2 linked regions of the Roseibium sp. Sym1 genome follow. The protein of the gene in region 2 interacts with the protein of the main gene of each other region in a pairwise test. Links are inferred from orthologs where the notes say so. Each region holds a gene or a part of one and is shown on either strand. Other genes may lie near its edges.

The links.
Region 1: the proteins of gyrA (region 2) and gyrB interact in binary tests that used the Escherichia coli proteins (3 or more experiments, as listed by UniProt). The link is inferred for Roseibium sp. Sym1 from one-to-one orthologs.

Annotation. Positions count from the first base shown.
Region 1 is NZ_CP114786.1:1,135,288-1,141,302, forward strand. What follows is about bases 1,898-5,021. They hold gyrB (DNA topoisomerase (ATP-hydrolyzing) subunit B), read left to right. Parts: upstream 1,898-2,294; coding sequence 2,295-4,748; downstream 4,749-5,021. Other genes in these bases: recF (DNA replication/repair protein RecF), read left to right, coding at 1,898-2,162; O6760_RS05160 (flavodoxin domain-containing protein), read right to left, coding at 4,988-5,021. Outside these bases: dnaN (DNA polymerase III subunit beta), read left to right, coding at 1-976; more of recF, read left to right, coding at 1,014-1,897; more of O6760_RS05160, read right to left, coding at 5,022-5,512; O6760_RS05165 (GGDEF and EAL domain-containing protein), read right to left, coding at 5,863-6,015. UniProt on the Escherichia coli protein: DNA gyrase negatively supercoils closed circular double-stranded DNA in an ATP-dependent manner to maintain chromosomes in an underwound state.
Region 2 is NZ_CP114786.1:5,103,766-5,109,916, reverse strand. What follows is about bases 2,606-5,865. They hold gyrA (DNA gyrase subunit A), read left to right. Parts: upstream 2,606-2,932; coding sequence 2,933-5,665; downstream 5,666-5,865. Other genes in these bases: O6760_RS23785 (phosphopantetheine adenylyltransferase), read right to left, coding at 5,761-5,865; O6760_RS23795 (MarC family protein), read right to left, coding at 2,606-2,630. In the rest of the region: O6760_RS23815 (zinc-binding alcohol dehydrogenase family protein), read right to left, coding at 1-16; O6760_RS23810 (winged helix-turn-helix transcriptional regulator), read left to right, coding at 123-521; O6760_RS23805 (cation diffusion facilitator family transporter), read right to left, coding at 526-1,488; O6760_RS23800 (hypothetical protein), read left to right, coding at 1,610-1,987; more of O6760_RS23795, read right to left, coding at 1,995-2,605; more of O6760_RS23785, read right to left, coding at 5,866-6,151. UniProt on the Escherichia coli protein: A type II topoisomerase that negatively supercoils closed circular double-stranded (ds) DNA in an ATP-dependent manner to maintain chromosomes in an underwound state.

The sequences.
Region 1 (6,015 bases), 4.0 Mb from region 2 along the record:
CCTTGACCTTGAAATCGTCGAGACCGTACCGGCCATGGTCGAAATGCCGGGCGCGACCACGGTGCCGGCACACATGTTCTATGACATCGTGCGCAAGCTGCCCGAAGGCTCGCAGGTCGTCCTGGAGACGACCGGGGACAACGCCACCCTGGAAATCCGGGCCGGCCGCTCGAAATTCACGCTTCAGATGCTACCGGAAGCCGACTTCCCCGACCTTACGGCGGGAGATTTCAGCCACGGTTTCGCCCTGACGGCAGCCGACGTCCGCAAGCTGATCGATACCACCCAGTTCGCGATCTCCACCGAGGAGACCCGCTACTATCTGAACGGTATCTACCTTCACGCTGTCGATGCCGCCAACGGCCAGCAGTTCCGGGCCGTCGCCACCGACGGCCACCGGCTGGCCCAGGCCGAGGTGCCCGCGCCGTCCGGCTCAGCCGGCATGCCGGGCATCATCGTGCCGCGCAAGACGGTCGGCGAGATCCAGAAACTGCTGGAAGACCCGGAAGCCAATGTCCAGATCGAGCTGTCCGACACCAAGATCCGCCTGACCACGGGCTCGGTGATCCTGACAAGCAAGCTGATCGACGGCACCTTCCCGGATTACGGCCGGGTGATCCCGCAGGGGAACGACAAGGAAATGCGCGTCGACCGGGACGAGTTCAAGGAAGCCGTCGACCGCGTCTCGACGATCTCCTCGGAGCGCGGGCGTGCCGTCAAGCTGGCGCTGACCGAGGGCCGCATGGTGCTGACCGTGAACAACCCGGACTCCGGCAGCGCCACAGAAGAACTGGCCGTCGAATATGATGCGGAAGACCTGGAAATCGGCTTCAACTCGCGCTACCTGCTCGACATCGCCAACCAGCTGTCCAGCGACACGGCCCTGTTCAGGCTCGCCGACAGCGGCTCGCCGACCCTCATTCAGGACAACACCGTCGACGACTGCCTGTTCGTGCTGATGCCGATGCGGGTCTGATCCGGAACGGCAACATACTTAACGCGGAAGCAGGGTCATGACAGAATTCCGGACGGCGCAGCTGACCCGTCTGTCCCTGACCGGCTTTCGCAACTATGCCACCCTGTCGCTGGACCTGTCGGCCAGATTGGTGGCCTTCGTCGGCGCCAACGGCGCCGGCAAGACCAACATCCTGGAAGCCATTTCGTTTCTGACCGCCGGCCGCGGCCTGCGCAGGGCAACCCTTTCGGACATTGCCCAAAAAGATGGTGACGGCAGCTGGAGCGTGGCCGCCACCGTCCGGCTCGATGGCCTGGAAACCAGGATCGGAACGGGCCTTGCCGCCGGTGTTCCGGGCCGCAAGGTGCGCATCGACGGCGAAGACGTGCGCGGTTCGGAAAGCCTGCTGGACTACATGCGCGTGCTTTGGCTGGTGCCGTCCATGGACGGCCTGTTCACCGGCCCGGCCTCGGACCGGCGCCGGTTTCTCGACCGGCTGACGCTGGCCATCGACCCGGCCCACGGCCGCCGGGTCTCCGATTTCGAAAATGCCCTGCGCCAACGCAACCGGCTGCTCGACCAGGGCGGAACCGATGCCTATCTGAGCGCGCTCGAACAGCAGGTTGCCGAACTGGGGACCGCCGTCTCGATCGCCCGGGGTGACACGGTCGGTCTGCTTGCACGCATGATCGCCGATCAGGTGTCCCAGGACCTGCCCTTTCCACATGCGGCGGTCGCCCTGGAAGGGGCGTTCGAGGCGGAAACCCTCGGCCTCAGCGCCGCCGACCGGGAGGACCATTACCGCCGGATGCTCCGGGACGGGCGCCCGCGCGACCGGGCCGCTGGGCGCACGCTGAGCGGCCCGCATCTGAGCGACCTGAAGGTCATGCATGCGGCCAAGGCCATGCCGGCCGGCCAGTCCTCGACCGGTGAACAGAAGGCGTTGCTGATCGGGCTTGTGCTCGCCCATGCCGAACTCACCGCGAAAGTCTCCGGCATGACCCCGGTCCTGCTGCTCGACGAAGTCGCCGCGCATCTCGATCCCGCCCGCCGCTCCGCCCTGTTTTCGAAGCTGAACGCACTGGGCGGACAGGTGTTCATGACCGGCACGGACGAAGCCCTGTTCGAGGCCCTTCCGGACGACGCGGAAGTGTTCGAGATCCGCGACCATCAAAGTCACCGCCTGAAGGGGCCTCATCCCACTTAAATCCGCCAGAATCTTATGGTTTTCCACCATTATCCCTTCGCTGGCTTGCCAGCGGCCCCGGCGCGGTTGAACCCCCGCCGGAACCCCGTATAACGGGGGTAGAAAAGACAAAACGATTGGTGATTGATTCGCATGAGCGACACGTCCACGTCCGAGCCAATTCCGACCCCGGAAAACGAAGGCGGTGCCGAATATGGCGCCGACAGCATCAAGGTCCTGAAGGGTCTCGACGCCGTCCGCAAGCGCCCCGGCATGTATATCGGCGACACAGATGACGGCTCCGGCCTGCACCACATGGTCTACGAGGTGGTGGACAACGCCATCGACGAGGCCCTGGCCGGTCACGCCGATCACGTCACGGTGACGCTGAACCCGGACGGGTCGGTGACCGTCTCCGACAACGGCCGCGGCATTCCGACGGATCTGCACCCCGAAGAAGGGGTCTCCGCGGCAGAGGTCATCATGACCCAGCTGCATGCGGGCGGGAAATTCGACCAGAATTCCTACAAGGTCTCCGGCGGCCTGCACGGCGTGGGCGTCTCTGTCGTGAATGCCCTGTCGACCCGGCTGGACCTGCGCATCTGGCGCAACGACCAGGAACACCTGATGACCTTCGCCCACGGAGATGCCCAGGGGCCGCTCAAGGTGGTCGGACCGGCCAATGGCAAGAAGGGCACGGAGGTCACGTTCCTGCCGTCTCCCGAGACCTTCAGCAAGACCGAGTTCGACTTCTCGACGCTTGAGCACCGCCTGCGCGAGCTCGCCTTCCTGAATTCCGGCGTGCGCATCATTCTGACCGACAAGCGCGGTGTGGAGGATACGGTCGAGGAGCTCTACTATGACGGCGGCCTGGAAGCCTTCGTCCGGTACCTGGACCGCGCCAAGCACCCCTTGATCGAAGACCCCGTCACCATGAGCGCCGAGAAGGACGGCATCACCGTCGAAGCGGCGATGTGGTGGAACGACAGCTATCACGAACACGTGCTGTGCTTCACCAACAACATCCCGCAGCGCGACGGCGGCACGCACCTCGCCGGTTTCCGCGCCGCTCTGACCCGCCAGGTCACCGGTTACGCGGAAGCTACCGGCCTGATGAAAAAGGAAAAGGTGAACCTGTCCGGTGATGACTGCCGCGAAGGGCTGACCTGCGTGCTCTCCGTCAAGGTGCCGGATCCCAAGTTCTCGTCGCAGACCAAGGACAAGCTGGTCTCCTCCGAGGTGCGCCCGGTCGTCGAGAACCTGATCTCCCAGACCCTGAGCGAGTGGCTTGAGGAAAACCCGGCGCCTGCCAAGGCGATCGTCTCCAAGGTGGTGGAAGCCGCTTCCGCCCGTGAGGCGGCGCGCAAGGCGCGCGAACTGACACGGCGCAAGGGTGCTCTCGACGTCGCCTCGCTGCCGGGCAAACTGGCGGACTGCCAGGAACGCGATGCCTCCAAGGCCGAACTCTTCCTGGTGGAGGGTGATTCCGCGGGCGGCTCGGCCAAACAGGGCCGGCACCGGGAGAACCAGGCCGTTCTGCCGCTGCGCGGCAAGATCCTCAACGTCGAACGCGCCCGCTTCGACAAGATGCTGTCTTCCAACGAGATCGGCACGCTGATCACCGCGCTCGGCACGGGGATCGGCAAGGAAGAATTCAACATCGAGAAGCTGCGCTATCACAAGATCATCATCATGACCGATGCGGACGTCGACGGCGCCCACATCCGGACCCTGCTGTTGACCTTCTTCTTCCGGCAGATGCCGGAGCTGATCGAAAACGGCTATGTCTATATTGCCCAGCCGCCGCTCTACAAGGTCAAGCGCGGCCAGTCCGAGCAATACCTGAAGGACCAGCTGGCGCTGGAGGACTACCTGATCGCGCAAGGACTCGGCGATACCACGCTCGAGCTTGCAAACGGCGAGGTTCGAACCGGCCAGGATCTTCTGACCGTCGTCGAAACCGCCAGGACCATTTCCGACATCTTCGACGGCCTGCATTCGCGCTACAACCGGGATGTGGTCGAACAGGCCGCCATTGCCGGCGCGCTCAACACCGAGATCCTGGACGACCGCGGCAAGGCGGAAGAGGCCGCCGCCTATATCGCCCGCCGCATGGACATCCTGGCGGACGAGTTCGAGCGTGGCTGGACCGGCGAAGCCCGGGACGACGGCAGCCTGGTGTTCAAACGCACCGTCCGCGGTGTGGAAGAAGCGGCCATGATCGACGCGGCGCTGCTCGGCTCGACCGATGCCCGCCGTCTTGCCGCCCATGCCGCCCACCTGAACGAAGTCTATGGCAAGGCTGCCCTGTTGCGCCGCAAGGACGTGCCGACGGAGATCCGCGGCCCGCGCGCGCTTCTGGCCAATGTCTATGCTCTGGGGCAAAAAGGCATTTCCCTGCAGCGCTACAAGGGGCTCGGCGAGATGAACCCGGAGCAGCTCTGGGAGACCACGCTGGACCCGAACGTCCGCTCGCTGCTGCAGGTGAAGGTCAAGGAAGCCGACGATGCCGACGACATCTTCACCAAGCTGATGGGCGACGAAGTCGATCCACGCCGGGAATTCATCCAGGACAACGCGCTGGCGGTGGCCAACCTGGACATCTAGATGTGAGCTTTCAACAGACTGGTCGTTCCAGGCATTGCGAGACGGCGCGAACGAGCGCCCTTCAGATCGTCCCGGCTCCCGGATCAACCTGCCTGAAAAACCGGCCCGGCTCTGGATCGTGACAGTCTTGTCCGGTCTTTACATTGCGATGGCAGGTCTGCGCCCGACGTGTTTCGGTTTGCAAGATGGCAGAGACGTTTTCCGGTCGAATGAGTCAAAGTGACCGGAAAACGCTGTAATCAGGTGCCGGCAAACGCCGTGATTTTCCGCGTCAGGTCGTCCCAGTCCGTAAATTCCTTCGTGCCTTGAAGGTCTTTTGCCAGGTGCGACGCCAGATCGCCGTCGCGCAAAGCCGATTGCTGAAACCAGTCATAGATGCCCGGTTTCACCGCACCGGCGACCATGACAATTTGCGCCGGCTGCCACTGCGCGGCTTCCAGAAACGTGCCGACATATTTCTTGGCCTCCTCCGCGGTATCGGGAAATGCCGCCGCGAGACTGACGGACACCAGCATACCGGGCAACCCACCAAGCTGGTCCCGGTGCGCGAACACAAACAGCTGAAGGTCGGACTGGTGCGCTCCCGAATGCACGGATCCCGCCACGATCACCTTGTCATAGTCGCTAAGCGAGAGCCCGCCGGAAGGATCGCTTACGTTGTGAAGTCGAACCTGATGGCCGCCAGCGGATAAGATGCCGCCGATGAATTTGGCGATCTTTTGCGTCTGTCCTTCAGTGGTTGCATAGACAATCAGGACGTTCATATGTAACCCCACCTGCTTTCACACGATGAACCCACGCTAGCACAGGGTCTTCTTACGTCCGTCCGCAATTCCACGTGTTTTACTTTCTGGAATGCGGCATAAGCCTGGACTGACCGGCACCTGGGGCACAGGCCTTTTGATCGCATGGTCCCGACCGGTCTGGACCTTAGCATCGGAGGTGATGTGAGGGCTCGCGGGCAAGGTCTACGAAGCCATTCGACCTCAGGGAACAGCCATCCGCTCTTGAAACGCTGTCGGGCTGTCCACATGAGCCTGAAACGTCAAAGGTCAAAGGTCAAAGACAAAAGAGCGGCTCACCCGCCGCTCTCTCTTTCAGATCCCTTGGCAGCTTAACCGCCGGGCCAGGGCTCCGGACGGCCGAAGTAGAAGCCCTGGGCGGCCTCGATGTCCAGGTCGCGCAAAAGAGCGGCCTCCTCGGCCGTTTCCACATGCTTGGCGATCACCTTGATGCCAAGCTCGTGCGCGGCCCGCACAAGGCCGTT
Region 2 (6,151 bases):
AGCCGATGGTACGCATGTGAAAACCTCCTGAATTGCGTACCGCCCAATTTGACCATAAAATCGCATGGCGCAAGAATGCACATTTTTGGCACTTACACACAAATTGGAACCATAGGAACAAAATGGATACCGGTAAGAAGGCTCGACCGAAGAAGGATACCTACGGGTGTCATCCGGGATGCGCGGTCGAAGCATCACTCAGCCTGATCGACGGCAAGTGGAAGGGCGTTATCCTGTTTCTGCTGCTGGAAAACGATGTGATGCGGTTCAACGAATTCCAGAAGGCGCTTCCGGATATTACGCAGCGTGTGCTCACCGCGCAGCTCAGGGCCATGGAAACGGATGGTCTGATCAACCGGACGGTCTACCCGGTCGTGCCGCCGAAGGTGGAATACCGCCTGACGGCACTCGGCGCCTCCCTCGAGCCCGTCATCCGGGCCCTGGCAAAGTGGGGAAACGACAAGAAATCCCTTTGGCCCAAGGGGTTCAAACGAGACAGTCACCTGCAGCAGGCGGGATGAGGCATCAATCCGAGCCGGGTTCCTTTGCCGCCTGTTCCTCTGCCAGCATTTCCTCGTGATGTTCCTGCGCCTGCACCTCAATGAACAGCCGTGTCACCGCCGGCATCTCCATCTTGATGGTCCGCTCGAGGGAATAGATGGTCTCTTCGACTGTTCCCGCAGTGACTTCGTCGATGAAGTCGACGGAAAGAGCCAGCAGAATGTCCTGCGGCCCGCGATGCAACGTCCGGATTTCGTTGAGGTTCCTGATGGCAGGCGTCGCATCGATGATCGATCCGATCTTTGCAAGCACTTCGGGGGACGCACCTTCGCCGATAAGCAGCCCCTTGGTTTCATAGGCGAGCAATGCGGCCGTCCCGCCCAGAATGATGCCGATGGCGATTGACGCGGCACCGTCCAGCCAAGGCAAACCGAGATATTGCACGCCGAGCAGTCCCGCAAAGGCGACGACGAGACCGAGCATTGCGGCGCTGTCCTCGAACAGGACCGTAAAGACCGTCGGATCCTTGCTGTCCCGGACGGCTGCGATAATCGATTTCTTGCCGCGCACTTGATTGAATTCCCTGTAGGCAACCCACCAGGCCACGGCTTCGAAAACCATGGCAAGCGCGAGAACGACATAGGCAACGACCGGGTCCGTGACCGGGTGCGGATGCAGGACTTTCTGAATGCCTTCATAAAGCGACACACCCGCGCCGACGGCGAAGATCAGGATCGCGACGACAAAGGACCAGAAATAGAGTTCCGCGCCATAACCGAACGGATGCCGCTTGTCGGCGGGCTGTTTCGACTTCTTCAAACCATAGAGCAGGAGGCCCTGGTTGCCGGTATCGACAAGGGAGTGGATGCCCTCGGACAGCATCGCCGAGGAGCCCGTATAGGCGGCTGCGGCGAATTTTGTGACGGCGATCAGAGAATTGCCGGCCAGCGCCGCAAAAATCACTTTCCTGGAACCATGTCCGGCCATTGGAGCCCCCGAGATGTGCGTTTCATGTTCATGTCGCCGGAGCCTATGACGCATTCGTGACTTTGTTCAAGCTGCTCGGGCTTTCTAGGATGGTTGGAGTACACGGTCACGGAGGGCAGGGATGCGGAAGGTCACGGCAACGCTTGCTGGTGCGCTGTTCGTTGTTTTGGGAAATGGCGTCGGTTCGGTCCAGGCCGATACTGTCGATATAGTCGCCGCGACGGCAAGTCACTCCGGGAACAGCTGGACTTTTTCGGTCACCTTGAAACACGGCGACACCGGCTGGGATCATTACGCAGATCTCTGGCAGGTGTTTTCCGCGGACGGAACAATGCTCGGTGAGCGCGTCCTGCTGCATCCGCACGTAAACGAGCAACCCTTCACCCGATCCCTTTCCGGCGTCGACATACCTGCGGACGTGAGCGAGGTGATCATCCGCGCCCGTGACAGCGTGCACGGCGTTTCAGCGCAGGAATACCGGCTGAAACTTCAGAAGTGATCCCGTTTCATGCGCGGATGAAGGCCAGCACGCCATCGGCGACGAACTGCACCGAAAGAGCCGCCAGCAGCACACCGAGCAGACGGGTGATCACCAGCTGCGCGGTGTCCCCCAGTAGACGCTCGATCTTGTCGGCCAGCAGGAACGCGCCCATGCAGCTCAACAGAATAATTGCGATCACCCCGCCGAGACCGGCATAGGTCAGCGTGTCCGGTGCCTGGCCGGACAGGAGGATGATCGCGGATATGGCGGCGGGACCGGAAATGAGGGGAATTGCAAGCGGAAAGATCGCAAGCTCGTTGATCGTGCCGTGATGAGCTTCGGACTCCACCGCCTTTTCGGCGGTTTCCGTCTTGCGCTCCTGGCGTTTGCCGAAGATCATCTCGATCGCGATCAGGAACAGGAGAATACCGCCAGCAACCCGGAAGGCGGACACCGAGATGCCCAGGACGTTGAGGACGGTCTGCCCCGAAGCATAGAAAACAAGCAGGATGCCCGCCGCCGTCAAGGTCGCCCGGATGGCAACCTTGCGCCGGTCGTGCTTGCTCATTCCCGCCGTAACGGCCAGGAACATCGGCGCCAGGCCGACCGGATCGATGGTCACGAATAGGGTCGCAAAAGCGTTGATGTAATAGTCGAGCATCTCGGGTTCCCGGAGCGGTTTTTCAGGCGCGTTCGAGGGCTTACTATAGAGGTTTGCCGGTTGCTTCGAGACGTCCTCCAAAAATCATTTTTCCAGCCTGTGCATACTCCTTGCAACCCATTGTTTTCATGTCCCTTTTACTATGGCGAAAAAGCGCTCCAGATTTGGACGGGTGCACTGAATCGGATATAAAAGGCACAGCAATAACAATGAAATGAGTGTCATCCTTGGCTGACCAGGACAACAGCACCCCCGCAGACGGCCTTCCGTCGGACATCAAACCGGTCTCCATCGTCGATGAAATGAAGCGCAGCTATCTCGATTACGCCATGAGCGTGATCGTGTCCCGCGCGCTGCCCGACGTACGAGACGGACTGAAACCGGTTCACCGGCGCATCCTGTATTCGATGCACGAGAACGGCTACGAGTGGAACAAGCCCTACCGCAAGTCGGCCCGTGTGGTCGGCGATGTCATGGGTAAATACCACCCGCATGGCGACAGCGCGATCTACGACGCGCTCGTGCGCATGGCGCAGAACTTCTCGCTGCGCCTTCCGCTCATCGACGGTCAGGGCAATTTTGGCTCCGTCGACGGCGACCCGGCCGCGGCCATGCGCTACACGGAATGCCGTCTCGAAAAGGTCGCCCACAAGCTTCTGGATGATATCGACAAGGAAACCGTCGACTTCCAGGAGAACTACGACAACTCCGAGAGCGAGCCGGTCGTCCTGCCGGCGAAGTTCCCGAACCTGCTGGTCAACGGCGCCGGCGGCATCGCCGTGGGCATGGCCACCAACATTCCGCCCCATAACCTGGGCGAAGTGATCGACGCCGCCATCGCCATGATGGAAAACCCGGCGATGTCGCTCGAAGAACTGATGCAGATCGTCCCCGGGCCGGACTTCCCGACCGGAGGCATGATCCTCGGCAGGGCCGGGATCCGCAGCGCGTTTGAAAGCGGGCGCGGCTCGGTTGTCATGCGGGCAAAGGTCGACATCGAGGAAGTCCGCAAGGACCGGAACGCGCTGATCGTCACCGAGATCCCGTATCAGGTCAACAAGTCCACGATGATCGAGAAAATCGCCGAACTGGTGCGCGACAAGCGCATCGAGGGCATTTCCGACATTCGCGATGAAAGCGATCGCTCCGGCATGCGGGTGGTGATCGAACTGAAGCGTGACGCCGTCCCGGACGTCATCCTGAACCAGCTCTATCGTTTCAGCCAGCTGCAGACCTCGTTCGGTTGCAACATGGTTGCGCTCAACGGCGGCAAGCCGGAACAGATGAACCTGTCCGACATGCTGCGCGCTTTCGTTTCCTTCCGCGAGGAAGTGATCCAGCGGCGCACGCGCTACCTCCTGAAAAAGGCGCGTGACCGGGCCCACATCCTGGTCGGTCTCGGCATTGCCGTCGCCAATATCGACGAGGTCATCAAGCTGATCCGCGGTGCGCCGGATCCCGCAACGGCCCGGGCGCAGCTGATGGAACGCAACTGGCCGGCCCAGGATGTCGAGGCGCTGATCCGCCTGATCGACGACCCGCGCCACATGGTCCAGGAGGACGGCACCTACAAGCTGTCCGAAGAACAGGCCCGCGCCATTCTCGACCTGCGCCTGCAGCGCCTGACGGCCATGGGCCGGGACGAGATCGAGGAAGAACTCAACAAGATCGGCGCGGAAATTTCCGATTTTCTCGACATCCTGCGCTCCCGGGCGCGCATCCAGGAAATCGTCCGCGACGAGATGCTGGAGATCAAGGAAGAATTCGCGACGCCGCGCAGAACGGAAATCATCGAGGGCGGCCCGGATTTCGACGAGGAAGACCTGATCCAGCGCGAGGACATGGTGGTGACCGTGTCCCATGGCGGCTACATCAAGCGCGTACCGCTCGCCACCTACCGGGCACAGCGCCGCGGTGGCAAGGGCCGCTCAGGCATGGCCACCAAGGAAGAGGATTTCGTCACCCGGCTGTTCGTGGCCAACACCCATACGCCGGTCCTTTTCTTCTCGTCGCGCGGCATCTGCTACAAGATGAAGGTCTGGCGTCTGCCCCTGGGTGGTCCGACCTCGCGCGGCAAGGCCCTGATCAACCTGCTGCCGCTGGAACAGGGCGAACAGATCACATCCATCCTGCCATTGCCGGAGGATGAGGACAGCTGGGCAGATCTCGACGTCATGTTCGCGACCGTGCGCGGCACGGTGCGCCGGAACAAGCTGTCCGACTTCGTCAACATCAACCGGAACGGCAAGATCGCCATGAAACTGGAAGAGGGCGACGGCATTGTCGGTGTCGACACCTGTTCCGAACATGACGACGTCATGCTGACCACCAATTTCGGCCAATGCATCCGGTTCCCGGCAACAGACGTACGTGTCTTTGCCGGCCGTAACTCCGTCGGCGTGCGCGGCATCCGGCTCGCCGATGACGATCGGGTCATTTCCATGCAGATCCTGCATCACATCGATGTCGATGCGGAGGAGCGAGCCGCATATCTGAAGCTGTCGCGGGCCATGCGCGGTGAAGCCGACGAAAATGGCAACGGGCCGGATGAAGACGGTGTGGTTGCCGGCGACCTGCCTCAGGAACGCTACGCCCAGATGAGCGCCGCGGAACAGATCATCCTGACGATCTCGGAAAACGGCTACGGCAAGAGGACCTCGTCCTTCGAATACCGGGTCACCGGTCGCGGCGGCAAGGGCATCACCGCCATGGCCGTCAACAACCGCAATGGCGGGCTGGTGGCTTCGTTCCCGGTCGAGGACAGCTACCAGATCATGCTGGTGACGAATGGCGGCCAGTTGATCCGCTGTCCGGTCGACGGCATCCGCATCGCGGGCCGCGCGACCCAGGGCGTGATCGTCTTCAAGACGGCCGCCGACGAAAAGGTCGTCGCCGTCGAAGGCATCTCGGAAGTGGATGAGGAAGAGGATCTCGCCGTGGACGGTGAAGCGGTGGAAGGCGGCGAGGGATCTGCCGAAGGCGGAGCTCCGGACACCCCGCCCGCGGATGACGGGGACGACACTCCGGAAAGCTGATCCGGAAAAACACCTCTGCAAAACGACAACAGCGGCCAGGGTGAAACCTGAGCCGCTGTTTGCCGTTACGGGGAGGAGGGTCTTTTGAAAAGAACCTAGTTGGCCGTCGGGTACCGGGCCAGGATGGTTTCATTGACGCTTGGCTTCGAGGTCTGAACGGTAACGAAGGACACGTTGCGGACACGGGCCGCGCCGGTCAGGGATGCCGCGCAATCCTCGCTCCAGGCACCCCATGCCTGGGATTTGCACCTGTCATTGCTCTGCGAGACGGCTACCCGGTCGCTCTTGGTCGCTGTCAGACCCTGTGTTGCCGGGTTGGTCAGGTCCTCGGCCTGGGAAGCGTTGCTCGGGTGCATGGTCATGACGCCCGCTGCAATCATTGTCAGGAGGGCCAGCACGAAGACAGCGGCCATCTTGACATGGACGGCCGGATCGACGGCCTTCGCACGAAAGGAAAACGGCTGCGCCGCGCTTTTCGGTGCGGTC